4 regions of the Paenibacillus sp. FSL R5-0486 genome follow, and region 3 is predicted to be linked to each of the others. Evidence: predicted binding sites of a transcription regulator. Region 3 holds the regulator's gene; each other region holds the start of a gene.
What was found. Region 3 encodes LexA, which represses DNA repair genes until DNA is damaged. Its sites were predicted from a motif close to CGAACATATGTTCG; they were not measured.

Region 1: a site for LexA is predicted at 3,172-3,185, ahead of recA (recombinase RecA). Genes of this name have one in related genera too.
Region 2: a site for LexA is predicted at 2,927-2,940, ahead of addB (helicase-exonuclease AddAB subunit AddB). Genes of this name have one in related genera too.
Region 4: a site for LexA is predicted at 3,769-3,782, ahead of MKY01_RS16790 (DNA polymerase IV). Genes of this name have one in related genera too.

Annotation. Positions count from the first base shown of each region.
Region 1 is NZ_CP150237.1:2,608,502-2,614,774, forward strand. It holds gene MKY01_RS11775 (hypothetical protein) at 1-93, shown strand, start outside; gene MKY01_RS11780 (YajQ family cyclic di-GMP-binding protein) at 249-740, shown strand; gene pgsA (CDP-diacylglycerol--glycerol-3-phosphate 3-phosphatidyltransferase) at 1,060-1,647, shown strand; gene MKY01_RS11790 (competence/damage-inducible protein A) at 1,755-3,011, shown strand; gene recA (recombinase RecA) at 3,255-4,319, shown strand; gene MKY01_RS11800 (regulatory protein RecX) at 4,602-5,339, shown strand; gene rny (ribonuclease Y) at 5,650-6,273, shown strand, end outside.
Region 2 is NZ_CP150237.1:5,012,442-5,018,714, reverse strand. It holds gene MKY01_RS22230 (Na/Pi symporter) at 1-911, opposite strand, end outside; gene MKY01_RS22225 (class I SAM-dependent rRNA methyltransferase) at 1,429-2,805, shown strand; gene addB (helicase-exonuclease AddAB subunit AddB) at 3,005-6,273, shown strand, end outside.
Region 3 is NZ_CP150237.1:4,125,048-4,131,320, forward strand. It holds gene MKY01_RS18310 (hypothetical protein) at 1-1,012, opposite strand, end outside; gene MKY01_RS18315 (HAD family hydrolase) at 1,609-2,400, opposite strand; gene MKY01_RS18320 (hypothetical protein) at 2,429-2,938, opposite strand; gene MKY01_RS18325 (DUF896 domain-containing protein) at 3,064-3,273, opposite strand; gene MKY01_RS18330 (LysM peptidoglycan-binding domain-containing protein) at 3,369-3,746, opposite strand; gene lexA (transcriptional repressor LexA) at 4,044-4,670, shown strand; gene MKY01_RS18340 (aldehyde dehydrogenase) at 4,775-6,076, opposite strand.
Region 4 is NZ_CP150237.1:3,783,424-3,789,696, reverse strand. It holds gene MKY01_RS16810 (helix-turn-helix domain-containing protein) at 40-396, shown strand; gene MKY01_RS16805 (radical SAM protein) at 593-1,426, opposite strand; gene MKY01_RS16800 (hypothetical protein) at 1,791-2,159, opposite strand; gene MKY01_RS16795 (YolD-like family protein) at 2,161-2,508, opposite strand; gene MKY01_RS16790 (DNA polymerase IV) at 2,505-3,743, opposite strand; gene MKY01_RS16785 (glycoside hydrolase family 1 protein) at 4,030-5,490, opposite strand; gene MKY01_RS16780 (beta-glucoside-specific PTS transporter subunit IIABC) at 5,504-6,273, opposite strand, start outside.

The DNA.
Region 1 (6,273 bases), 1.5 Mb from region 3:
GCTTGGGGTTACGGAATATTGGGTTTTGGACTTGCACATGTACTTTTGGGTGTGCTCGATATGTTCAGACAGCCCAACCGCAGCCGCTATTAGGTTGGAAGCTGGACCAGCGAGCATTTTTGGCAGCCACTTGAAGTGGAAGCCAAAAATGCTTTTTTCTTTGTGTAAAACAGCTTGAAATTAGACTTTTGCTTAAGGTATCCTCTATAATGTTACAGAACATACGATTAACTGAAAGGGTGACTGGTTTGAGCTCAGAAAATTCATTTGATATCGTGTCCAAAATGGACTTGCAAGAACTGACAAATGCCGTTACACAAACCGAGAAAGAAATTGGCGCTCGTTATGACTTCAAGGGCAGCAAGAGCAGCCTGAAACTGGATAAGGATGCGTTAACGATCGTATCTGATGATGAAACCAAACTCAAGGCTGTCATTGACGTGCTTCAATCCAAAATGGCGAAGCGTGGTCTACCATTGAAAAACATTGATTACGCAAAGGTAGAGCCAGCGTCTTCTGGTACAGTCCGCCAGCGTTTGAATTTTAAACAGGGGATTGATCAGGACATCGCCAAGAAAATCAATATCCTGATTCGGGATTCCAAGATGAAGGTGAAGAGTCAGATTCAGGGAGATCAACTTCGGGTAACTGGTAAGAGTAAAAATGATTTGCAAGCTGTCATGCAGTTGCTAAATGGTGCTAACCTGCCTCTGGATTTGCAATATACAAATTTCAAGTAATAAGGCCTTTTTGTAGCAAAAGTGTTTTTTGACACGGTATTGGGCGTATATTATACTAAGTGTGCATTGCTGGCAGTCAAGCATCAAGTCCAGTCCTCATCGTTTGCTGACTTTGTGAAAAGCAGTACATCTTCTGGAAGTCACCGGAACGTTTAAAGCGTTTTGCTTTTGAGCGGTTGACTTTATTTTTTGCGTTTCTACATAGTGGGATCATGTTATTATGGATTGACATTGAAACTGTACATTTCATGTTCCGGATGATGATAACGGGATTATGATGATTGTTTGGAGTAATGGAGGATATGAGGGAGGGCGTCTTGTGAATTTACCCAACCGGATTACGCTTGCACGAATTTGCTTAATCCCTTTTTTGATGGTGTTCCTGCTCGTGGATTTTCCATTTTATCCAGAGCCGTTGCAGCTTGGAAGCTTGTCGCTTCCGTATAATCAACTGATTGCTGCTGTTATTTTTATCATCGCCGCAAGCACAGATGGAATTGACGGATACCTTGCGCGGAAAAATAACATGGTTACCAATCTGGGGAAACTGCTCGATCCACTCGCAGACAAGTTGCTGGTTACTGCAGTTTTGATCTCGCTTGTGGAGATGGGCAAGCTGGATTCCTGGATTGCAGTTGTCATTATTAGTCGTGAATTTGCAGTTACCGGCTTGCGTCAAATTGCATTGCTGGATGGTTCGGTTGTTGCCGCCAGCGCTTGGGGCAAGCTGAAGACTGTAGTGCAGATTGTGGCGATTGTGCTGTTGCTGTTGAACAATTTCCCGTTTTCATACACGGGTATTCACGTTGATATTATCGCGGTATGGGCAGCAGCGCTTATTACCATCTGGTCGGGTATCGATTACTTTATCAAAAACAAAAACCTGCTTCATTTAACAAAAGCATAATGGTTTGTTCTTAAATGGGTAATCATGAAGGAAGCATTGGGTCAGGGGCAATAGGAAATTATCCTATTGCCCTTTGATCACTCACCACGTGTACAGGAGGATGCTCAATGAAGGCAGAAATCATTGCAGTTGGCACAGAGCTACTGCTTGGACAAATCGTCAATACCAATGCCAGATACCTATCCCGTGAATTGGCTGCGATGGGGATCGATGTATATTTCCAAACGGTGGTTGGGGATAACCTGAACCGACTTAGTGAAGCTATTCGTATTGCGCAGAGCCGTGCAGACGTTATTTTATTTTCCGGTGGCATCGGACCTACACAAGATGATCTGACCAAGGATGCGCTCGCAGCTGTTCTTAACCGGAAACTGCATACAGATCGAATGGCAATGGACAAAATTGAGAGCTTTTTCAGAGATCGTAATGTGGATATGACAGAGAATAACCGACGTCAGGCGATCGTTATTGATGGCGGAACACCTCTGGCCAATGAAACGGGCCTTGCGGCAGGAAATGCGATTTCTGACAATGACAAATATTATGTTGTGATGCCTGGACCACCTAAAGAGTTGATTCCAATGTTTGAACAGGAAGTCAAACCTTGGCTGTTCCAGCATGTACTCACAGAAGAGATGCCGATCTATTCCCGAATGCTCAAATTTGCAGGTATTGGTGAATCTGCTCTGGAAGATCGACTTCTGGATCTGATTGACGCGCAGACAGACCCTACGATTGCTCCTTACGCGAGCGAAGGCGAAGTTACGGTACGTGTCTCCACAAAGGCTGCGAGTGAGGGAGAGGCGAAGCTGAAGCTGGATGCGATGGAGGTTCAGATTCGGGAACGTTTGACAGAACATCTCTACGCGAACGAGGATGTGCCTATAGAGTACACGATTGTAACCATGATGTCTGACATGGGGCTGACGCTCAGCGCTGCTGAGAGCTGTACAGGAGGGCTTGTCATGCAGAGTCTGACCTCTGTACCCGGAAGTGCATCAATGCTCAAAGGTGGTATTGTTTGTTACTCCAATGAAATTAAAGAAAAGCTGCTGAATGTGCCTCATGATTATCTGGAGGGTGAAGATGCACCTGGGGCGGTAAGTCCTGAGGTTGCAAAAGTGCTTGCTGAGCAGATCCGCATGATTGGCGATGCTGATTTTGGCTTGGCTGTTACTGGTGTAGCTGGACCGGGATATTCGGAACGCAAGCCACCCGGACTTGTCTTCATCGCTCTTGCAGAACGTGGAAAAGAGACGGAAATTCATGAGCTGCGTATTAATGGTAATCGCGAGACGGTTCGCATTCGTTCAGCCAAAGCAATTCTATATCGCTTATGGCAAAAACTTGTGGCGATGGATTGATTAGTTAATAGCTTCGATTGCATTTACAGTTCCAAGCAAGTATAATTAAGGAAGACGGAAGAACCGTAGAATTAGGCTTTACAGCCTTGTTTACGGTTCTTTTTTCTGTTTAATGGAAAGTTTCCTTGAGGAAGAGGCGCCTCGGCCTTTACAAAAAAAACGAATGTATGTTCGAAAAAAAGCTTGGCAAACGTGTTAAAACAAGGTATCATTATCTTATAAACAGTAAAGGGTGTGAGCTTATTGTCAGACCGTCGTGCCGCGCTTGATATGGCGCTCCGTCAAATAGAGAAGCAATTTGGTAAAGGATCCATCATGAAACTGGGTGAGTCCACTCATATGAATGTGGAAATTATTCCCAGTGGTTCCTTGGCTTTGGATATTGCATTAGGAACAGGCGGCTTGCCTAAAGGCCGTATTGTTGAAATATATGGACCTGAATCCTCTGGTAAAACAACCGTAGCATTGCATGCTATCGCTGAAGTACAAAGAGCGGGTGGACAAGCTGCATTTATCGATGCCGAGCATGCTCTTGACCCACAGTACGCAAGCAAACTTGGTGTTAATATTGATGAATTGCTTCTGTCTCAGCCAGATACGGGTGAGCAAGGGCTGGAAATTGCAGAAGCTCTTGTACGCAGTGGTGCAGTAGATATCGTCGTTATTGACTCTGTAGCCGCATTGGTTCCAAAAGCAGAGATTGAAGGCGAAATGGGCGATTCACACGTTGGTTTGCAAGCGCGTTTGATGTCTCAGGCGCTGCGTAAACTGTCTGGTGCAATCAGCAAATCCAAAACAATCGCAATCTTCATTAACCAGCTTCGTGAGAAAGTCGGCGTTATGTTTGGTAACCCGGAAACAACACCTGGTGGTCGTGCTCTGAAGTTTTATTCCACAGTACGTCTGGATGTGCGTCGTATTGAGAGTATCAAATCAGGCAATGACATGATTGGTAACCGTACTCGTATTAAAGTTGTGAAAAACAAAGTGGCACCTCCGTTTAAACAAGCGGAAGTGGATATCATGTATGGCGAGGGTATTTCGAGAGAAGGCAGTATCATTGACATTGGTACAGAGCTGGACATCGTTAATAAAAGTGGTGCTTGGTACTCCTACGAAGGCGAGCGTTTAGGACAAGGTCGTGAGAACGCAAAGCAGTTCATGAAAGAGCATAAAGATATTGCTGACATCATTGAACAAAAAATTCGTGTAGCCAGTAACTTGGTTACTGCAGTTCCTGCGCCAACGAGTGAAGAGCAACAAAAAGAAGCAGCAGAAGAACAAGAATTGTTTGAAATCAACGAGTAATCTCTCAAAACCTCCCTTGTAGGGAGGACCCTGAGGGTGTTCCCCACTGGACTCCGTAAACTTATCTGATTGAGCTTGGATCAATCTGGATAATGGATTGTAGTGGGAGTACTCGTGCTGTCTAACAGCCCCTGTCCCAATGGACAGGGGCTGTTAGCACGCTAACTGCGGAGTAAAGGCCGGGCAGAGTTCCCGGTCTTTTGTATTATTGGTGTTCTTTGTCTTATGTGAAGATGTGCTTGGCGTAGTCAGAATGAAAATGTTATGAAAGGGGAGACCAGAATGGATCAACATGACGAGGATTTATATGAAGAAGCAGAACAGGACGGCCTATCCCAATTTCCGGACAACGAAGAACTTATTATTACACGTGTAGAACGAACGAAGAGCAGGCAAGCTCGTTATCGAATCACTTTTGGCATCCACTCCATTACGGTTCTTGAAGATGTGATGATTAAATACAGGATGACTCAAGGTAATACGTTTATGAAGAAGGATCTGGAAGATATCATTCTAGCTGATGAGCGACAGCGGACGTATGCACAGTCTCTGCGTTTTTTGGAGCATAAGCCACGTACGCGCCATGAATTAAGTCAGAAACTTCGTCAGAAGGAGTTTGCTGCACCTTTGATTGAAGAGGCGCTGGATCGGCTTGAGCGGGAGAACCTGGTGGATGACGATCTATTTGCGAAGGAATGGACAAGACAGCGTATGGAGGGCAAGCGGAAGGGAAAACTGTGGATAAGGCAAGAGCTGCGTCAAAAGGGCATTGCCAATGATCTCATTGTTGAGGCACTAGAAGGGATCAGTACAGATGCGGAATTTGAGACTGCCTTGAGTGCCGGACGCAAAAAATGGAATCAGGTCAAAGGGGACGTCAAAGAGAAGAAAAATAAAACGCTTCCCTTCCTAATGAGACGTGGTTTTTCAATGGATATGGTGCGCCGGGTCGTGAATTGTTTAATTGAAGAAGATGAGGCTGGGGACCCTGAAGATGACGAAGCGTTGTTATGGGATTAGCAGACTAGAGTCTCTATACTGCATTCTCTTGACAATTTCTTTCGTCAAATACTAAAATGGACATGAGTCTGTAAGAAATGGACAACCCTTTTTCCTTCCAAAAAAGCGGTTTCGGTTTCTTAAGATTTATACCATTCTTAATTATGGGTTCGCTGGAAACAGTGAATAGTACGTGGAAACATGTACATGTGAAATGAAAATCGGCGGGGGATCGCCGTGAGTATTCGTTATTCCCAAACATATGTAAGGTTTGAAAACTGCAAATTGACCCAAGGAATGCCTTGGAGGAACCAACGAGGAGGTGAACAGTATGGAAATTGCAATCACGATCGCTCTCGTTGCAGCCGCGCTATTCATTGGGTTCGGAGTAGGATATTTTATTCGCAAATCTCTTGCAGAGGCTAAAATCTCTAGTGCGGAACAAGCTGCCGTACAAATCGTGGAGAACGCGAAGAAAGAGGCAGAAGCACTGAAGAAAGAAACGGTGCTGGAGGCGAAGGATGAAATCCATCGCATTCGCGCTGAAGCTGAAAAAGACACTCGTGAACGTCGGAATGAAATTCAACGACAAGAAAGACGATTGTTGCAAAAAGAAGAGTCGCTGGATAAAAAATTGGAATCACTCGAACGTAAAGAAGAGCAAGTGGCTAACAAAGAGAAACGAATTGATGAGACTCAGCAACAGATCGAAATGATTTACAAAAACCAGGTGACAGAGTTGGAACGTATATCCAACCTCACCATGGAAGACGCACGCAGTATCATACTGTCCAACGTAGAACAGGAAGTTCGTCATGAGACGGCTCAAATGATCAAGGACATTGAACAACAAGCGAAGGAAGAAGCGGACAAAAAGTCCCGCGAGATTATTACACTCGCCATCCAACGTTGTGCGGCTGACCACGTAGCGGAAACAACGGTATCTGTTGTTACC
Region 2 (6,273 bases), 890 kb from region 3:
CTGGTGATGTTAAAAAGGGTCTGGGCATGCGCAATCTGTGCCCCGTTGTCCGCTGACAGCCAGGCCGAAGCTGCATGCAGCTGGCCGATCAGCGGCATAAACAGCAGCGCTCCCGCAATGTTTAATACAACATGGGAGGCTGCGACAAATTTGCCTGCGGATGCTCCACCCGCGGCAGCAATCACAGCGGTGATGCAGGTCCCCACATTGGACCCGATCACAATGGCGATGCCGATCTCCACAGGCAATACCCCTGTGGCTGCCAGCGTAATCGCCATGCTAATGACAGCTGCGCTGCTGTGAATGAGAGCTGTCAGACAGGCACCTGCCAGGAAGCCCCACCACAAGCTGTCGGCCGAGCGGTCGAGAAACCATTGAAATACGCCCATGCTCCGCAAGGGTAAGGCAATGGATTGCATCACCTGAATGCCTGTCATAACAAGTGCAAATCCGGCAGCTGCGAGGAAACTGTACTGGATGTTAAACAGAGTCTGACGCGTGCGTTTAGGAGCGGCCAGATTGCGTTCACCAAGAACAACAAACATGGCCCAGCCCGTTAGCGACAGGACGAGTAGCGGTAGGGAAGCACGTCCGATCTGCAGTCCCACCAGCTCCGTCGTCAGGCATGTCCCGATGTTGGTGCCGAGGATGATGCCAAGTGTTCGTCCATAGGTAATTAATCTGGCATTAGCCAGTCCAATGGTGAGTACGGTGACCGCAGTACTGCTCTGTAACAGGGCCGTTGCACCTGCACTGAAGGCCATGCCTTTCCATGGAGCAGAGGTGGCACGATTGAGCCAATCTGCCAACATGGGCCCTGCCATGCGCTGCAAGGCCGTTTCCATCAGCTTCATGCCACCAAAAAAGATAATAAGCCCATAGAGTAGGGGCAATATAACATCTCTAAACATAGAAATATCATTCCTTCCGTCCGGTTCCTTAACTCATCCTATGAGTAAGAAAAGACAACCATGACAAGCCTAAAGGAATTCAGAGGGAAGCGACCTAAATTACCCCACCCCAATTCGAAATATACGGTGATTCGTGCAAACGTAGTGGAGGGGACGAAATCGAATCTAAAGAAGCGAAGCGTGCGCCTTTGTCTCCGGATTTTCCCTTTAAAAAAGGGAATCAATAAAATCTGGAGACAACAGCGATCGGAAGATCGATTCGTAACCGGAACGTCACTTAACTGTTGCACCCCAATTCGAAAGATACGGTGATTCATGCAAACGTAGTGGAGGGGACGAAATCGAATCTGAAGAAGCGAAGCGTGCGCCTTTGTCTCCGGATTTCCCCTTTAAAAAAAGGAATCAAAAAAATCTGGAGACAACAGCGATCGGAAGATCGATTCGTAACCGAAACGCCACCTACGCGCCGCACCAAACCTATCTTTTGAACTATTAAATTAAAGGAAGTGGATCTACCTTGCCATCAGTTACACTCGAACGCAGTCGCAAAAAGCGGCTTGAACATGCACATCCATGGATATTTAACAATGAAATTGCCTCTGTTGACGGAAACCCGGAACCGGGTGATCTGGTCAATGTATTGAATCATCAAGGTCGCTATCTGGCGACAGGATATTACAATCCCGCATCTCAAATCACTGTAAGAGTTGTAGCGTATCAACCTCTGGAGTCCGAACAGATGGACACCGCGTTTTTTGCAGCTCGTTTCCGCGATTGTTTGCGTCATCGGGAACGTTTTATACAGGATGGCGAGGCATACCGGCTCGTTTACGGCGAAGCTGATTTTCTACCAGGATTGATCGTTGACCGTTTCGGTAGCATCCTCGTTGTACAGTTGCTTACACTTGGCATGGATCGTTGCCGTGAAGCCATCGTACAGGCACTCATTGAAGTAATGCAGCCGGAAGGCATATATGAGCGCAGTGATGTCTCGATTCGTGAACTGGAAGGTTTGGAGCAGACCAAAGGTCCGCTGCATGGAGAGTGCCCACGGCATGTCACGGTTACAGAGAATGGACTACTCATTAAAGTGGATATCGTGGAAGGGCAGAAGACAGGTTACTTCTTCGACCAACGTGAGAATCGTGCAGCCATCGAACCGCTCATGAAGGGTTGGGGCTACAAGAGTGGAATCACACTTCAAACGACTGAGCAGGATGGCACAGAGCAGCTCTTGCCTGTGAATAAAAGCGGTAAGGTAGTTACATTCCCATATTGGGATGGTGCCACTGTTCTGGAGTGTTTCTCACACACGGGTAGCTTTACGTTGAATGCTTGCAAGTATGGAGCCAAAAAAGTGACTTGTCTTGATATTTCGGAGCATGCCATTGAGAGTGCACGAACAAATGTGGAGCTGAACGGTTTCACTGACCGGGTTGAGTTCGTAGTTGCTGATGCATTCCAGTACTTGCGTGAACAAGTGAAAGGGCTGGATGAACGTACCGCACGTGCACGTGCAGGCGAACAGAAAGTGGATACATCCAAAGCGCTTGCAGCTGGCGGTAAAACATTTGATGTGGTCATCCTTGATCCTCCTGCATTTGCCAAAACGAAATCAGCAGTTAAAGGTGCATGTCGCGGTTATAAAGATATCAATTTGCAAGGAATGAAACTGGTCAATGAGGGTGGATATTTGGTAACAGCCAGCTGTTCGTATCACATGCGTCCAGACCTCTTCCTGGATACGATTGCCGATGCAGCGGAAGATGCAGGCAAAGTGCTTCGTTTGATCGACTGGAAAGCAGCCGGTAAGGATCACCCACAAATTTTGGGCGTGGATGAAGGACATTACCTGAAATTTGCTATTTTCGAAGTGCGCAGTAAAAAGAATTAATCGTATGATTTTCGTTCCAATCAAGTATAGATCAAGTCAAAAGTCCACAGTGTGATAGCTGCGGGCTTTTTGCTGTTTTGCTGTGTTAACGGAGATGATCTCCGGTTTTACCGGATAGTGGCAAACGTATGTTCCGAACCAAGTCAGATATGTTATACTGGGAATTAAAATCTTGTACGTGTGGTTTGGAGGATTAGACATGTCCGTTCGTTTTGTTATTGGCCGGGCAGGCAGCGGAAAAAGCTTGCTGATTACCCGGGAAATTACATCCCTGCTTCAAAAGGAGCCGCAAGGCACACCTTTGATTTTACTCGTTCCCGAACAGAGTTCTTTTCGAACAGAGCAGGTATTGGTGTCTTCTGGAGCAATTAAAGGTACCATGCGTGCAGAAGTGCTCGGCTTTCGCCGTCTAGCCTATCGTGTAATGCAAGAAGCAGGTGGTTCTGCTCGTATTCCGATCGGAGCCGAAGGCAAAAAGATGCTGCTCTACAAGGTCATCCAGCGCCGTAAGGAAGAATTAAAGCTGTTTGGTGCATCCGGCAGCCAGCTGGGTTTTATAGGCGAATTAAATGACTTATATAGTGAATTTAAACGTTATGAAGTTGATCCATCATTGCTGGAAGACGGGCTGTCTGGAGGGAATACCTCATCCACTTCGCCAATTCTGGAGGACAAGTTGCATGACTTGAATCTGATATATCGTGACTATGAACAGGAACTGACCAATTTATATATTGATGATGAAGACACGTTGACCGAGCTGACAGATCGTTTGTCGGAAAGTGCATTGCTGCAGGATGCCCAGATCTGGATTGATGGTTTTCAGGGATTCACACCACAGGAGATGAGTGTGATTGGTCGGCTGATGTTGCAGTCCTCTTCCGTGACGATTGCACTGACATTGGATCGTCCTTATGATCACGGCGCACTGCCTGGAGAACTGGAACTATTTTATCCCACGGCAAGTGCCTATGCGCGCCTGAAAGGAATGGCTGACGAACTGGGTGTAACGAGCGATATAACCGTTCTAGATTCGGAGATTCCACCGAGATACAAGGATCGCCCGGGACTTGCTCATCTGGAGGCTGGTTTCGACCGCCGAATTCGTTGGAAAAGTGAAGGCCTTGATTCCGGAATCCGACTGGTTGCAGCGGAGAACCGACGAGCTGAGATGGAGGGAGCACTGCGTGAGATGCGGCGCCTGGCACAAAATGAAGGTGCGCGTTATCGGGATATGGCGGTACTTGTTCGTCAGTTGGATACCTACGCTGATATAGCTGAACCTCTATTCAGGGATTATGACGTACCCGTCTTTCTGGACCGCAGAAGAAATGAACTTCATCATCCATTATCCGAGTTTATCCGTTCTGCACTCGACATTGTTCGTCGACATTGGCGTTACGAGGATGTATTTCGCTGTGTCAAAACGGATCTGCTACTTCCGCGTGATGGTTCCATCACTCGTGAAGATATGGACCAGCTTGAGAATTATGTACTGGCTTGTGGTATTCACGGGTATCGCTGGACTGACGGCAAACCGTGGAAGTATGTACCTAGCTTATCACTGGAAGATAACGGTCAGGATGGCCGTAGTCGAGGACGGGACCAGATGCTTTCTTTAATGGAGAGCTGTCGAACGGTCATTACAGATTCCTTGGGTGCTTTTGAGAAACGAATGAAAAAGGCAAAGACAGCCAAAGCCCAGTGCGAGGCACTATACAGACTGCTGGAAGATGCTGAGATCGCATGGAAGCTGGAGAACATGTCTGCTGAAGCTAAGGCACAAGGTGACCCCGAACGGTCGAGAGAACATCGGCAGATGTGGGGAGCTGTGCTAGATTTATTGGATCAGATGGTCGATATGATGGGGAATGAACGGCTGGATATCACGCTGTTTGCCGGGATGATTGAGACCGGATTGACGGAACTGAAGCTGGGTCTGGTACCACCAGCACTTGATCAGGTTTTGATGGGTTCTATGGACCGTACACGCCTTCAGGACATCAAATACGTATTTATCCTTGGCGCCGTTGATGGTGAATTACCCGCCGTACCTCAGGATGATGGCGTATTAACGGAACTGGAGAGAGCGTTACTGACGGAAAGAGGCATGGCGCTTGGACCAGGTGCAACAAGGCAGATGCTGGATGAACGTTTTCTGATCTATACGGCACTTACAGCGGCAAGCAGCCAGTTGTGGCTGAGTTACCCGGTTGCTGATGATGAGGGGAAAGCACTGCTTCCTTCCGAGATTGTCCGCCATGTACGGAAGATGTTTGGTCTACAAGAACAGCCATTGCTCGCTCAACCACCGGTTGCGAACTCGGAAGAAGCGCATTGGTCCTATGTCACCCATCCGGGTCAGAGTCTGTCAACGCTTATTGGACAATTGCGCAAATGGCGCCGCGGAGAAGACATCCCTGAAATGTGGTGGGCGGTCTACAATTGGCATGTATCTCGAGAGACAAGCAGACCTCAGCTGGAACGGTTGATGGGATCAATCTTTTATCGTAATCGGGCATTACCACTACGTACAGCTACCAGTCGCAGACTGTATGGTACAGAGGTGAGGACTAGTGTCTCGCGAATGGAGCGGTTCGTCGCTTGTCCGTTCTCCCATTTTGCTTCGCATGGGCTGCGTCTCAAAGAACGGCAATTGTACCGCCTTCAGGCTCCTGATATCGGACAGCTGTTTCATGCTGCACTAAGCCAGTTGGCTATGCGATTGCGCGAAGAAAATCGTAGTTGGGGCAGTTTGACTCCAGACCAATGTCGTCAGGAAGCCGAGCAAACTGTGGAGCAGATTGCACCACAGCTGCAAGGGGAGATTTTGCTAAGCACCAAGCGATACGGTTATATTTTCCGCAAATTGAAGGACATTGTTAGCCGGGCATCGGTTATTCTTGGTGAACAGTCCAGACGTGGAAGTTTTGAACCGATTGGATTGGAGCTTGATTTTGGACCCGATAAAACACTGCCGCCACTACGTTTTGAACTGGAGAACGGCTGTGTGATGGAGATCGTGGGTCGAATTGACCGTGTAGATGTCGCAGAAGGAGAGAATGGTCTGCTCCTGCGTGTCATTGACTATAAATCAAGCCAGACGGACCTCAAGTTACATGAAGTGTACTATGGTCTGTCATTGCAAATGCTCACCTATCTGGAGGTGCTGCTTAGTGCTGCCGAAGAATGGCTTGGGGAAACGGCGATGCCGGGAGGAACGTTGTATTTCCATGTGCATAACCCGCTGTTGCAATCTGCAAACGGCATGACATCAGAGCAGGCAGGACAAGAACTACTGAAACGGTTCAAAATGAAAGGTTTGCTTCTGGCGGATCGGGACGCAATCGCTCAAATGGACAACACCCTGGATAAGGGATATTCAGCTATTATTCCAGTTGCTCTTAAGGCGGACGGAAGCTTTTATAGTAGCGCCGCTGTAGCTACGCCAGAGCAATGGGATACGCT
Region 3 (6,273 bases):
AAAATTGCTTTATGAACTTTAATTCTTTGTCATGTAAATGTCTAATTAACTGGACGCATTTACGAACTGTGTCGCTATTAATGTTTTGTGAGAAGATAGCCTTGGTCGTAATTGCCCTAATATTTGTCCAATCCATAATAATTTCATTAATTATTAAATCAATTTCTTCTTTTGTTGTATGGATAAGATCTGGATTAAGTTGTTCATAAAGAGCGACTAATCTAAACTTTTCCGAACACTTTCTATAGATGGTGCTACTTAAAGTTTCTATAATATCTTCGTTAGTTATACTATCTCCGTAAAAATCAGCCAATAATGATATACTTTGTATCCCTTCAATTATTTCGTCCTGATGGTTCAGCATATTATCTTTAAGACGTTTGATACTTTCGTGCAACATTTCCTTATGGTCTCTCTCATGATGATAATTAACATTGTTTATAAATTCAATAAAATAAGGCTCATCTGGCTTGATTTCTTCACTCATACAAGCTTTTTTAATTTCCGTAAACGGTACAACGTACTTCTTATACTCCGTTATATCATCAACAATATAGACCTCATTGGTTGTTAAATTAAAGCCGTAAACTAAAATGGGATGTAGACCATGCTTTTTGTTAAAATAAAACTCACGGCCTCTTTGATAATATAAATCAATAACAAGGGAAACTGGGTTTCCTTTTGAAAGCGAACTAATGATTTCTGATTGTAACGAATCTATATGTGGTGAAGTAAAATTCATTGAAATACACATTTCATCCATTACTTCATCTAGCCTCTTAAAGTTCAAAATATCCAGTTTGAAATAACCGGTACTTCCTAGTTTATCTTTATCAAATCTGTATATCGTGGTGAAATTATTAACTATAGAAAACTTATCCTTTTTGAAATAGTCGGCAATTGTCATTAGAGAATTATGGCTGCAATTTAGGAAGGGATGATTGCTATGTGGGAACATTTTTTTCATACCGTTGAAATATTGAAAATCAGTAAGAGAGATGATTTTATCCATAAGAGTCTCCTTTGGGTGGGCTTAGTAACTATTTGGATTCCTATAATCCATTAAAAGGATTAAATTTCATTTTTCTTTATGACCGATTGTCAAGCCCAGGGTGACAGATGAGCGAAAAGGAATTCGTGAGCCGTTTTACACCCCAAGCATTTGCGTCGTCTGTGATCTATTAATTCGAGCGAGCTCGGGAGGCACAGATCAGTGAAAAGGTAGGTATTCCACTTCGAATTCCCTCCATTCAAGAATTGCAGTATTATGGTATCCCATTAGGAATACGTACATAATAAAGCACAGTAGACATTTGAATGACTGGCAATTTACTATAATTGCGGTTAGAAATTTATTAAAACATCTCTACCTTAAATTTGATATGGCCGCGGCACTAGTATATCAACTATATTTTAATTGACCCCCTATACAATTTCAATAAATTTTACCATAATAAATAATATATAGATGTAACATTCATTTCGGTCATCGTACCCGCTAAACCACCCTAAAAACAAAAAAGCATTGTCAGCTATGTGAACGATAATACCGTCCAAATAGCCGCAATGCTTCATGTTATATTTGATTTAGTGAAATCACAAGTGGGTTCAGAAATTAGCAATTAGACCTGTTAATTCAGACAAATGCTTGATTTCATGGTCTGGCGCATACGCTTCATTGTTGTTCTTATGCTCACGGTTAATCCATACGGATTGGATGCCAGATGATAAAGCACCACGAATATCAGTCGTTAACTTGTCTCCAACCATCATGCTCTCTTCGGGTTTAACACCCAGTTTACTCAAAGCATGTTCAAATATCGACGGATCTGGTTTTCCTTTTCCGAAGTTACCCGAGATAATAATCTCATCAAAGAAAGGAGTCAATTCAGGTACACCATCCAACTTCTCTTGTTGCAAAGCAGGACAACCGTTCGTTAACAACAACAGTTTGTACTTGCCTTGTAACTGACGCAAGGTATCCATCGTTTCTTCGTATACATGTGGTCGAGATCTCCGTTCTACTCCAAACTGCGCAGCCAGTTGTTCAGCAAGATCTTCCCGATCTATACCCAACTTCAACAAGCCACGACGCCAGGATTCTTTACGGTAAACTGGAGCAAGCTGTTCCAACTGACGGAACTCAGGTTGATCCCCACCAGTAAAGTTAGCCCAAAGGCCTTCAAACGGATTGATTCCAATCATTTTGGTAAAAGGAAAGGTTTCATATGATTCATACAGCCCACGTGCCTCATTACGAACAGCTTCTTCAAGTTCTTCTGGTTTGACCCCAGTCTCTTGCGCTGCGATTAGACAAGTCTCATGAAAAGCTTCTCGAACACTACGCTCATCCCATAATAAAGTATCATCTAGGTCGAACAAAATCGCTTTTAACGCCATTCCGATCATCTACCCCTTTATGCAATAATTACTTTTCGACGGTTTCCACGGTGATCTGGTGTGCTTTCGCAAATTTCAGCAAACGTTCTGCAATCGCATCTGTATCGTAACGGTTCAATAACTTGGTAAACACCCATCTTTTCCCGCGACTGTTATGTTCGATAACAACTGTACCTGGTTCAATTCTGAATTTGACGATATCGTCAACCCCAATTGAACGTTCACGATTACCCTTCGTCGTTATAATCCGATTACTGCTAATCTTGATGTATGGACGGCGAAGCATGAAGATGACTGCCAAAAATACGTAAAGCAGCATGGTCACCCAGTCCCAAGTTGTCATTGGAGCTTGCACAAGGAATGTGCTCATAAACAGATACAAAAAGGCGAGACCGATCAAAAATATTGGGAACAACAAGCTGCGTCCCTTAAAGACTTCTTCACCTGGTGTACCTGTGATTGGTTGACCACTTTTTTTGCGTTGCTGATTTAACTGCTTGGAATTTTTCTTAACCGTTCTCTCGAACGAACGCGACATGAGAATCCCCCTTATGTGTCTTTGTATCGGCTTACATAATTGCAAACCAACATTTCCCCCTATAAATTGCACACTCAAAATAACAGGAAGAAACCTAAATATCATAATGATATCATTAGGTTTCGTTAGTGTTTGAGTTTGCCTTGGTGGCCTTTGTCATTCTCATCATCAACAATCTCAATGGTATCCAGTTGTTGTCTGAAATTGCTGCGAATATTACTCAAATAAATCTCTCTTAGCTCGGCACGTTCAGCAAGTTCTTCCTCCGACAATCCAGTGGACTTTTGCTTACGAGCCAATTCGTTAATGCGTGCTACCAGACTATCTATATCCAAGCTTGTCCCCTCCAAAAATACAAAGTCATATTAACTTTGCCATTATAAAGGCTGCTTGTCAAGCTGACACGCGCTAACACTTATTGATGTGCATTTTATTCTGCAAATTGCGGTAGAGCTAGTACTTGTCCCACTTGGATGGAAGTTGTATGAAGTTGATTCACTTTCTTAATTGCTTCTATATAAATACGTGTATCCATATTCGTCGGTTTATGTTCCAAAGAAATACTCCATAATGTTTCCCCTTGTGAAACAGCTATCTTTCCTCCAGGCAGAACATCATTCTCATTGCCGGCAAATACAGTTAAAACAGTGCTACATCCAATAAATATAATCAAAGAGGTAATGGCTACCTTTAACATCCATGAAGAAATCTTGAAACGCGCTAAAACCTTCTTGTATTTCCCTATGTTAGACTTCACCAGTTCCGAATTCATTGGTTCATAAATGCTTTGATAAGTAGAATATCTCATTAAATACCCGCCTCCAAACGTTTGTTCCTATCTGTTGAAATCAATATAACACGAACACTTGTTTTGTTCAATAGATTTTCAGAACAATTGTTCGCTTCTTTTTTAGAAGGAGCAATATCTTATTTCAAGTACATTTGCAAAGCATTTGCAATATTATGCTCTGACTTTTGAACAATTTCTGTTCTATAAGTTAAAAAACACTGATTTAATGCTATTTTATTTAGAACTTATGTTTGTACGAACGGAGGTTCTATGTTATAATTTTCCCAAACGTTACTAAAATGGGGTTGATACGGTATGTCGAAGATATCCAGCAGGCAGCAGGCTATTCTGGAGTTTATACGAAATGAAGTCCGGTTGAAGGGGTATCCTCCTTCCGTACGGGAAATTGGTGAAGCGGTTGGACTGGCTTCCAGCTCAACAGTACATGGACATTTGGATCGTTTGGAGAAAAAAGGTTTGATCCGACGCGACCCTACCAAGCCAAGAGCCATTGAGCTTTTGAGCCAGGAAGAATCTGAGCATTCTCATCAATTTGCTCATAGCGTTGCACGTATTCCTGTTGTTGGTAAGGTTACAGCCGGGGTTCCAATCACTGCAACCGAGAACATTGAAGACTACTTCCCTCTTCCTACACATTATGTAGGCGAACAAAAAGTGTTTATGCTTTCAGTAGTGGGAGATAGTATGGTGGAAGCTGGAATCGTTAATGGAGATTACGTTATTGTCCGTCAACAGCAAACTGCTGATAACGGTGATATCGTCGTTGCAATGACTGAAGACGATGAAGCTACAGTGAAAACGTTCTATAAAGAGAAAGATCATATTCGCCTTCAACCGGAGAATGCGACCTTCGAACCTTTACGTTTGAAACATGTTAGTATTCTGGGTAAAGTCATTGGCCTTTTCCGAGATATTCATTAATATTTAACTTGAGTAACAAAACTAGATGTAATGAAATACGAAAGAGGTTGTCCTGATCAACAGGACAACCTCTTTTTTCTTGTTTATGTTATTTTAGCGGCTAATTATTCACTGCGTCTCAGAACACTCTTGTGATGCGAGAACACATCAAAGCTCTGTTGTCCGTGATATGAGCCCATACCGCTCTCTCCTACACCACCAAACGGGAGGTAGTGTGAAGTCATATGAGAAAGTGTGTCATTAATACATCCCCCACCGAAGGATACTTGATTCAGAACCTGATCCTGCAGCTGCTCATCCTGTGTGAAGAGATATAGCGCCAATGGTTTTGGCCGGCGAACAATCTCATCTAGCATAGGATTCAGGTCACTGTACGTAAATACAGGAAGAATCGGACCGAAGATCTCATCTTGCATGACAGCTGATTCCCAGTTCACATCTCCAAGTACAGTCGGCTCAATGAGCAACTGCTCTCGTACAGAACGTCCACCAATCAGCGTTTTGCCATCTGTTAGGAATTTCGACAACCGATCAAAGTTACGCGAGTTAACAATATGCGGGAAATCAGCGTTCTGTAACACATCGTCCCCAAATTTATCTTTGATCTCTGCGCCAATCAGATTGATCAATTCGTCATGAACTTGTTCATGTACAAGCAAATAATCCGGAGCAACGCAAGTTTGGCCTGCATTCAGGAACTTACCACGAACAATACGCTGGGCCACCAGCTTCAGTTCTGCATCGTTATGGACAATAGCAGGACTCTTGCCCCCTAGCTCCAGGGTTACAGGAGTCAAATGCTCCGCAGCTGCCTTCATAACAATGCGACCAACACCTGTGCTTCCTGTGAAGAAAATATAATCAAACTTCTCTTTCAACAATGCTGTACTGGCTTCAACTTCCCCTTCCATAACGGCGATATACTCCTGAGGGAAGATTTCCTGAATCAGATCATATGTCAGACGAGATACCGCTGGTGTTAATTCAGAAGGCTTGATAACTACACAGTTACCGGCTGCAATTGCTCCAATCAGTGGACCAAAGGCCAGTTGGAAAGGATAGTTCCAAGGTGCAATAATAAGAGCCACTCCGTATGGTTCAGGGTAAATGGTGCTCACCCCATCCGGCATAACCGAATTGGTTGGGACTTGTTTTGGTGCAGCCCATTCCTGCAGATGTTCTAATGCAAAATCCAGTTCACCCAGAACAATGCGAATCTCGGAACCGTAAGCTTCCGCCTCTGATTTGTTCAAATCTGCCCGAAGTGCATCTTGAATCCGTTGCTGATACTTTTCAATTCCCTTTCTAAGCTGTTGAAGTGCATTAATCCGATACTCGATATTTTTAGTTTGTCCTGTATAAAAAAATGTACGTTGTTCTATCACAAGTTGTTTTGCCTGATCCATATTAACATCTCCAATTAATTATTTAAAATTAAATTGTTCAAAATTTAATTAAAGTATACCTCTTCTATATGAAACTTTCAACATACAAATGAAACATCCATTTGTATGTATTTGAACGTTGGTTGGATTTTTTATAGAGTGAAAGCTAGTACTTGCTACTATGTAATGGCTATTAGAATTTCTAAGGAAGCTTAATT
Region 4 (6,273 bases), 340 kb from region 3:
TATAGGAACCTAATAGTAACTATTGGAGGTGATAATGTAGTGATTTCAAAAAAAGAGTTGCCGTTGTGTCCCGTCGCAACGACAGTTGGATTGATAGGTAACAAGTGGAAGTTATTGGTTATGAGGGATCTTTTGAAGGGAACTCATCGATTCGGAGAACTTCGTAAAAGTATCCCGGAGATCAGTCAAAAGGTTCTCACTGAAAATTTACGTTCAATGGAAGAGGACGGAATTGTCATTCGTACTGTTTTTGCAGAAGTCCCTCCGAGAGTCGAATACAGCTTAAGTGATTTAGGAAATTCACTGAAGCCAATTATATTCTCTATGGAAACATGGGGGCTCGGGTACCAGAAACTCAATGATGAACTTCCAAACGATATTCATCAGAGTGAATGATGTCAAATTGTTACTCCACGGTCATTTCAAAATAGAATGAATCCCTCTACATCTTCAAGTTAAATCAATGGAGGACTCATACGTCCTCCATTGACTCGTATGAGAGAGTTGATCTTCGAACACCAGTTTCTGCAATATTTCTATTGCATGAAGAAAAAACGGGCAAGATCCTCATTAAATGAATGGCTATTTAAAATCAAAATGGATATGCACTGTTTTTGGATACATGAATAATTTCAGATGGAAACCTTGCCTTAAAATATTTTTCGACTTTCAGATGAATTCTTTTCTCGTACCATTTCTCCCAGCCGTTCGCCTCAAATAATTGTGGCATCCCTAACCGCTTAGATCTCATCCCCATTTGACCATCACCAATCAATAGCGTATCAATCCAAATTCGATCAGTTATGCCTTGTAACATGTTAGCGAAATTAGGTGAAAAAGGTAGCACAGGGGAAATAGATACTTGTGTATGTATCCCTGCATCATTTATCTTTTTCAAGGCTTTAACTCGTAAATCTATTCCAGGAGCATAGGGCGAAAAAATTCGTTTCACGTCTTCGCGATCTGTCTCGATTGTCATTGAAACCATAATTCTACATTTTTCCTTTAATTTCAGCAGTATATCAAGGTCTCTGGCAACCAGCGGGCTTCTAGTTTGAATTTGAAGTGAATCTGGTGGGTTTTTATCCATTTCTTCCAATAGGCTTCTTGTAATGTTTGCCCTCTGCTCTACAGGTTGATAAGGATCTGTGGCTGATGACATGAATATACTTATGGGTTTATTTTTACGTCTTAGAAGAGAGACTTCCCTTAGATAGTTTTCTGCTGCATTTTTCTTAACATCCACCCACGATCCCCAAGGAATATCCTTAAACTTTTGAATAGGCATTTCTCTGACGTAACAGTATTCGCAAGCAAATGCACAACCCGTATAGGGATTTAGTGAATGAGTAAAACCAATATCTAGATAACCTTTTACTTCACTTAATATTTTCTTAGACACAATGTCTTTGATTTCAATTGGCATGACGCTACCATCCCCTCAATTACTTTTATGCCCACTTCTCCTCTTGCGTTTTATCTTAAAATTTCTCATGCTACTTGAAATGACGACTTGAAAATTACGTCCCACAAGCGAACCGGGAAATTGGGCATCCTACTGATTTCTCGACTGTCTTAAACCTGCTGCTATTCCTCCTCCTTCGTGGCTTTTCTTTTGAATGTCCTTACTGAATACAGGGGCAGATTTATAATAATGAAGTTTTTTATCTTTGACATCCAAACATAGTTTACTCTGCCTCTTTATTTATCTTTTTTGTGATTCCCGGTTTACCGAAAGATCTGCTCGTATTTGTTGCCGCACCCATAAGTTAGACTCTTATTTTCTATGTTCATTTGAGCAAATCAGTAATATCAACGTTCATATGTTCGGTAAGCATTAAGGTTACATCCACTTTCACTTTGCTCCATAATAATGTCATTTTATGAATGTAACCTCTCACCGAATAATCTACCGTTAAACTCAGCTCAGATCTCACTTCATCTATGATTTTAATATGATGTTCCTTTAGCCTTTGTTTTGATTTGTACATTTCTAAAGCAATTTTCTTTTGGGTACCGTCCAGGTAGTCAACATACACAGATTTCATTTTGAAGTTTGAAGCGTATATTTTATGTTTATCTACCTCCAGAGCACCTAAAAGATAAGGGAGCTCTACCACCCTCTTCACGAGTGAAAGTTCCTCGAAAGTCTGTCGCACTTTACACGCCTCCTTCTTCAAGTTTTACAGCGACCAATTGATCAAAATCGACCCATTCAAATCCATTCTCCATTTCAATTTTGATTTTCTTTCCAAAGGTACTGACTGAAGTGACGATCCCGTGTATATCCCGATTGCCTGACTCAGTAAATATTTCAAAGGTGGCTTGCAATGTATAATTGAGCGACATATCTATATTTTGTGTAATAATCTCCCACTCATCTTCATGGATCAGCGGTTTCGTTAGATAATGAACTTGAGTACGATGCTGTATAATTCGTTCTTTATGTTGAGGAAGCATCATGCGGCTCGATTCCCATAATCCATTGGCCTCCAGTTTTTTGCTCATTTATAATGCCCCCCAATTTTAGATGCTCGATCGATCGCTTGACCCGCAGCCGTAATGGAGCTCGCTCGTAGAATGGCAATGTCGCCAAATCGATCCTTAATGTCGTCCATCACCTGATCAATGGCCCGTTTCTGCTCTTGATCATCAAAAAAAGATAGTTGATATGTATCCGCTTTGGATAATTGAGACAGGGATACGCCTACACGGCGCACAGGTTGCCCATCCCAGTGTTGATGAAATATGCGTTTGGCTATCTTGCATACATCAACGGTTATGTTTGTAGGATCAGACAGTTTAACCTGCCTGTGAAAACCAGTGGGGTGGTCAAAATCCGCTCCAGATACACTTACGGATACTACACTACTCATCAGTCCCTTTTTGCGGGCTCTTCTGCATACTTCTGTGCAGATATCGAGAATAACCACTTCGATCTCCCAAGCCTCTGTGAAATCTCTAGGCAGGGTCATTCCGTTTCCGATATCCTTTTGTGTACTGTGCGTGTTGACGGTTACCGGTGAATTGTCAATTCCATTTGCGACTCGCCAGATGACTTCTCCATTAACCCCCCACTTACTTCTTAGTTTGGAAAGAGGCGTATTAGCCAGGTCTCTAATGGTTCGGATGCCCATCTTCCACAGATGTTTTTCCATTCTTGAGCCGATCCCCCACATATCGCGGATGGGCTTATCTCCAATATGGAGGTGTAACTCCTCTTTTTTTAAGTGGAAAATACCCCCCTCTGCTTTTTTAGCGATCATATCGCAGCATAATTTACTGATGATTTTGTTTTCACCAATGCCAGCACTCGCGTAAACGCCTGTTTCATTATAGATTTTGTCTTGAATTTGCTTGGCCAAATCAACTGGATCATTACCGAATAGATGCATAGACCCTGTAAAATCAGCGAATAATTCGTCTATACTGTACGGTTCGACCAGATCGGTGAACTCTTCAATAATGGACATGATTTGAGTGGATACTTCGATATATTCTTGCATGTGTGGTCTCACAATGATCAGTTCAGGGCACTTCTGAAGAGACTGCCAGAGTGGTTCCGCGGTAGACACACCCTTCGCTTTGGCTAGTGGACAAGCGGCAAGGATAATTCCAGAGCGTCTTGCGGGGTCTCCCGCAACAGCTAATGGTCTATTTTTGTATTGAGGCATTTTTGCCTTTTCGACTGAAGCATAAAAGCTCTGCATATCAATGAGCATAATGGTTCGTTGCTTAGTCAACACTGAAATCACTCCTGTACTTTTAAGAACGTATGTTTGTATACATTATAGACCGAACACATGTTCTTTATGCAAGAGGTAAATATTTATATTTAGATTTTGAAAACCCTAGGACACCATAATGAACTGTAGACTGGATATTGTCAGCCACTTTAGCCATCCCAATAATTAATTCTTAGTTTTATTATTGATGCACAAAAAACCAAGTACTTGTCTCACAAAGTGATAAGTACTTGGTCTATTTGATGGAATTTAAAGATTGGATCATCTTTCGTTCGAGTGCAAATTATATTTCCAAATCCAATCTTTCCCCGTTGGATTCAATCACCTTTTTATACCAGTGGAAACTGTCCTTTTTACTTCTTTTCAGGGTACCTCCGCCCTCGTTATTCTTATCTACATAAATGAATCCGTAGCGTTTCTCCATTTCGCCAGTTGAGGCACTAACGATGTCGATGCAACCCCAAGCCGTGTAGCCGATAAGATTAACGCCATCGAGGATAGCTTCTCTCATTTGTTCGATATGATCTCGCAGGAAATTGATTCTATACGTATCATGGATAGAGCCATCCTCTTCGATGATATCAACCGCTCCCAGACCATTTTCAACGATCATTACAGGGATTCTATACCGATCGTACACATGATTGAGTACGTAACGAAGTCCAACTGGATCGATTTGCCATCCCCAATCATTTGCCTTCAAATAAGGATTTTTGAATCCACCAAAGACATTCCCCTGGGTCTCATCACCTTCTGGGCGGGTACCCACTACATGAGACTTGTAGTAGCTGAAGCTATAGAAATCAACACAGCCTTGTTTTAGCACTTCTACGTCTTCTTCTGCCATCTCAATCTGAATATTGTTCTCATTAAAATATCTCTTGGCAAAGTCAGGGTATTCCCCTCTAACTTGCACGTCGCTGCTCAGCATATTGTTAATCTGATCCATTCTCAGAGCCTTCAACATATCTTCCGGTTTACATGTACTTCCGTAACCATGACTATAATTAATCATACAACCGATTTGGAACGCCGGATTAATTTCATGAGCAAGCTTGACTGCTTTTGCACTTGCTATAAATTGATGATGTAAAGCCTGGAATCTTAATTGCGTACTATCCACAACCGTATTGTTAAATACACCACTATCATCAACTAATAATGCCCCTGCTATATATGCACCTGCTGGAACAATTAAACTATTGATCTCATTAAATGTAATCCAGTACTTCACGACATCCTTGTAACGGGTGAAAATGGTCTCACAATACCGTACGTAGCAGTCGATCATCTCTCTGGAAGCCCAGGCATTGAATTTCTCTGTTAGCGCAAACGGAGCTTCGTAATGTGAGATCGTAACGATAGGTTCAATATTATACTTTTTCAGTTCACTGAACACCTTGTCGTAAAATTGAAGTCCTGCTTCATTTGGCGTTACATCGTCCCCGTTGGGGAATATTCTGGACCAAGCAATGGACATTCTGAAGCATCGAAATCCCATCTCTGCAAACAGACGGATATCTTCTTTGTAATGATGGTAAAAGTCTACTGCCTCATGGGAAGGATAGTTTACGCCCTCCTCAATGTGTTTGGTGATCCGTCTTGGAGTAGTATGCGTTCCACCCGTCATCATATCTGCTGTACTTGCCTTTTTACCATCAATGTTCCAGGCACCCTCGTATTGATTCGCCGCTGTTGCGCCGCCCCACATAAAAGAGTCTGGGAATACGGTTGTGTTCTTCATTGGAAATTCCTCCTTATATGATCTTAATTAGTTTTTCCCCGATCGTAATCGATGGTTTGTCTATACCAATTACATCTGTAAAGTCATCTGAATTCGTAACAATAATAGGTGTAGTCAGATCATAACCTTTGGCGGCTATTGCATCTGTATCGAATTCAATAAGTAAATCCCCAGCTTTTACTTCATCACCTTCTTGTACATGCACCTTGAAATGTTCACCTTTCAGCTTCACCGTGTTCATGCCGATATGAACGAGGAGTTCAGCGCCATTATTCGAGCTAATACCGATTGCGTGGAAGGTAGGGAATACCGCGGATATGACACCATCGGCTGGTGAAACAAGCTTTCCAATTGTAGGTTCAATGGCGATCCCTTTTCCCATAGCTCCAGTTGCAAAGGCTTCGTCCTTTATTGTTGATAACTCTAGAACTCGACCAGTCATTGGTGCTATGAGCACATGTTCAGAAACACTAACAACAGGCACACGGTTTGTTGAAGATGAATTGGCTGGTGTTTGTTGATCCTCTCCATCCTCAGGCACATCTTCAAATCCTAAAATAAGCGTCATCAAGAAGGTAACAACAAAGCCAATGACCAGACCAATTGCTGCATGGATTAGGTTCCATGGATTATCTGTGATAAATGCTGGTAACGTAGCCAAGCCGGCAATGCCTAGAGCAGATCGGGCTACTCCGAACAAGCCAACGTATATTCCGCCTACAATACCACCAATGACAACAGCGATCAGTGGTTTTTTCAACCGTAGATTTACACCAAACAATG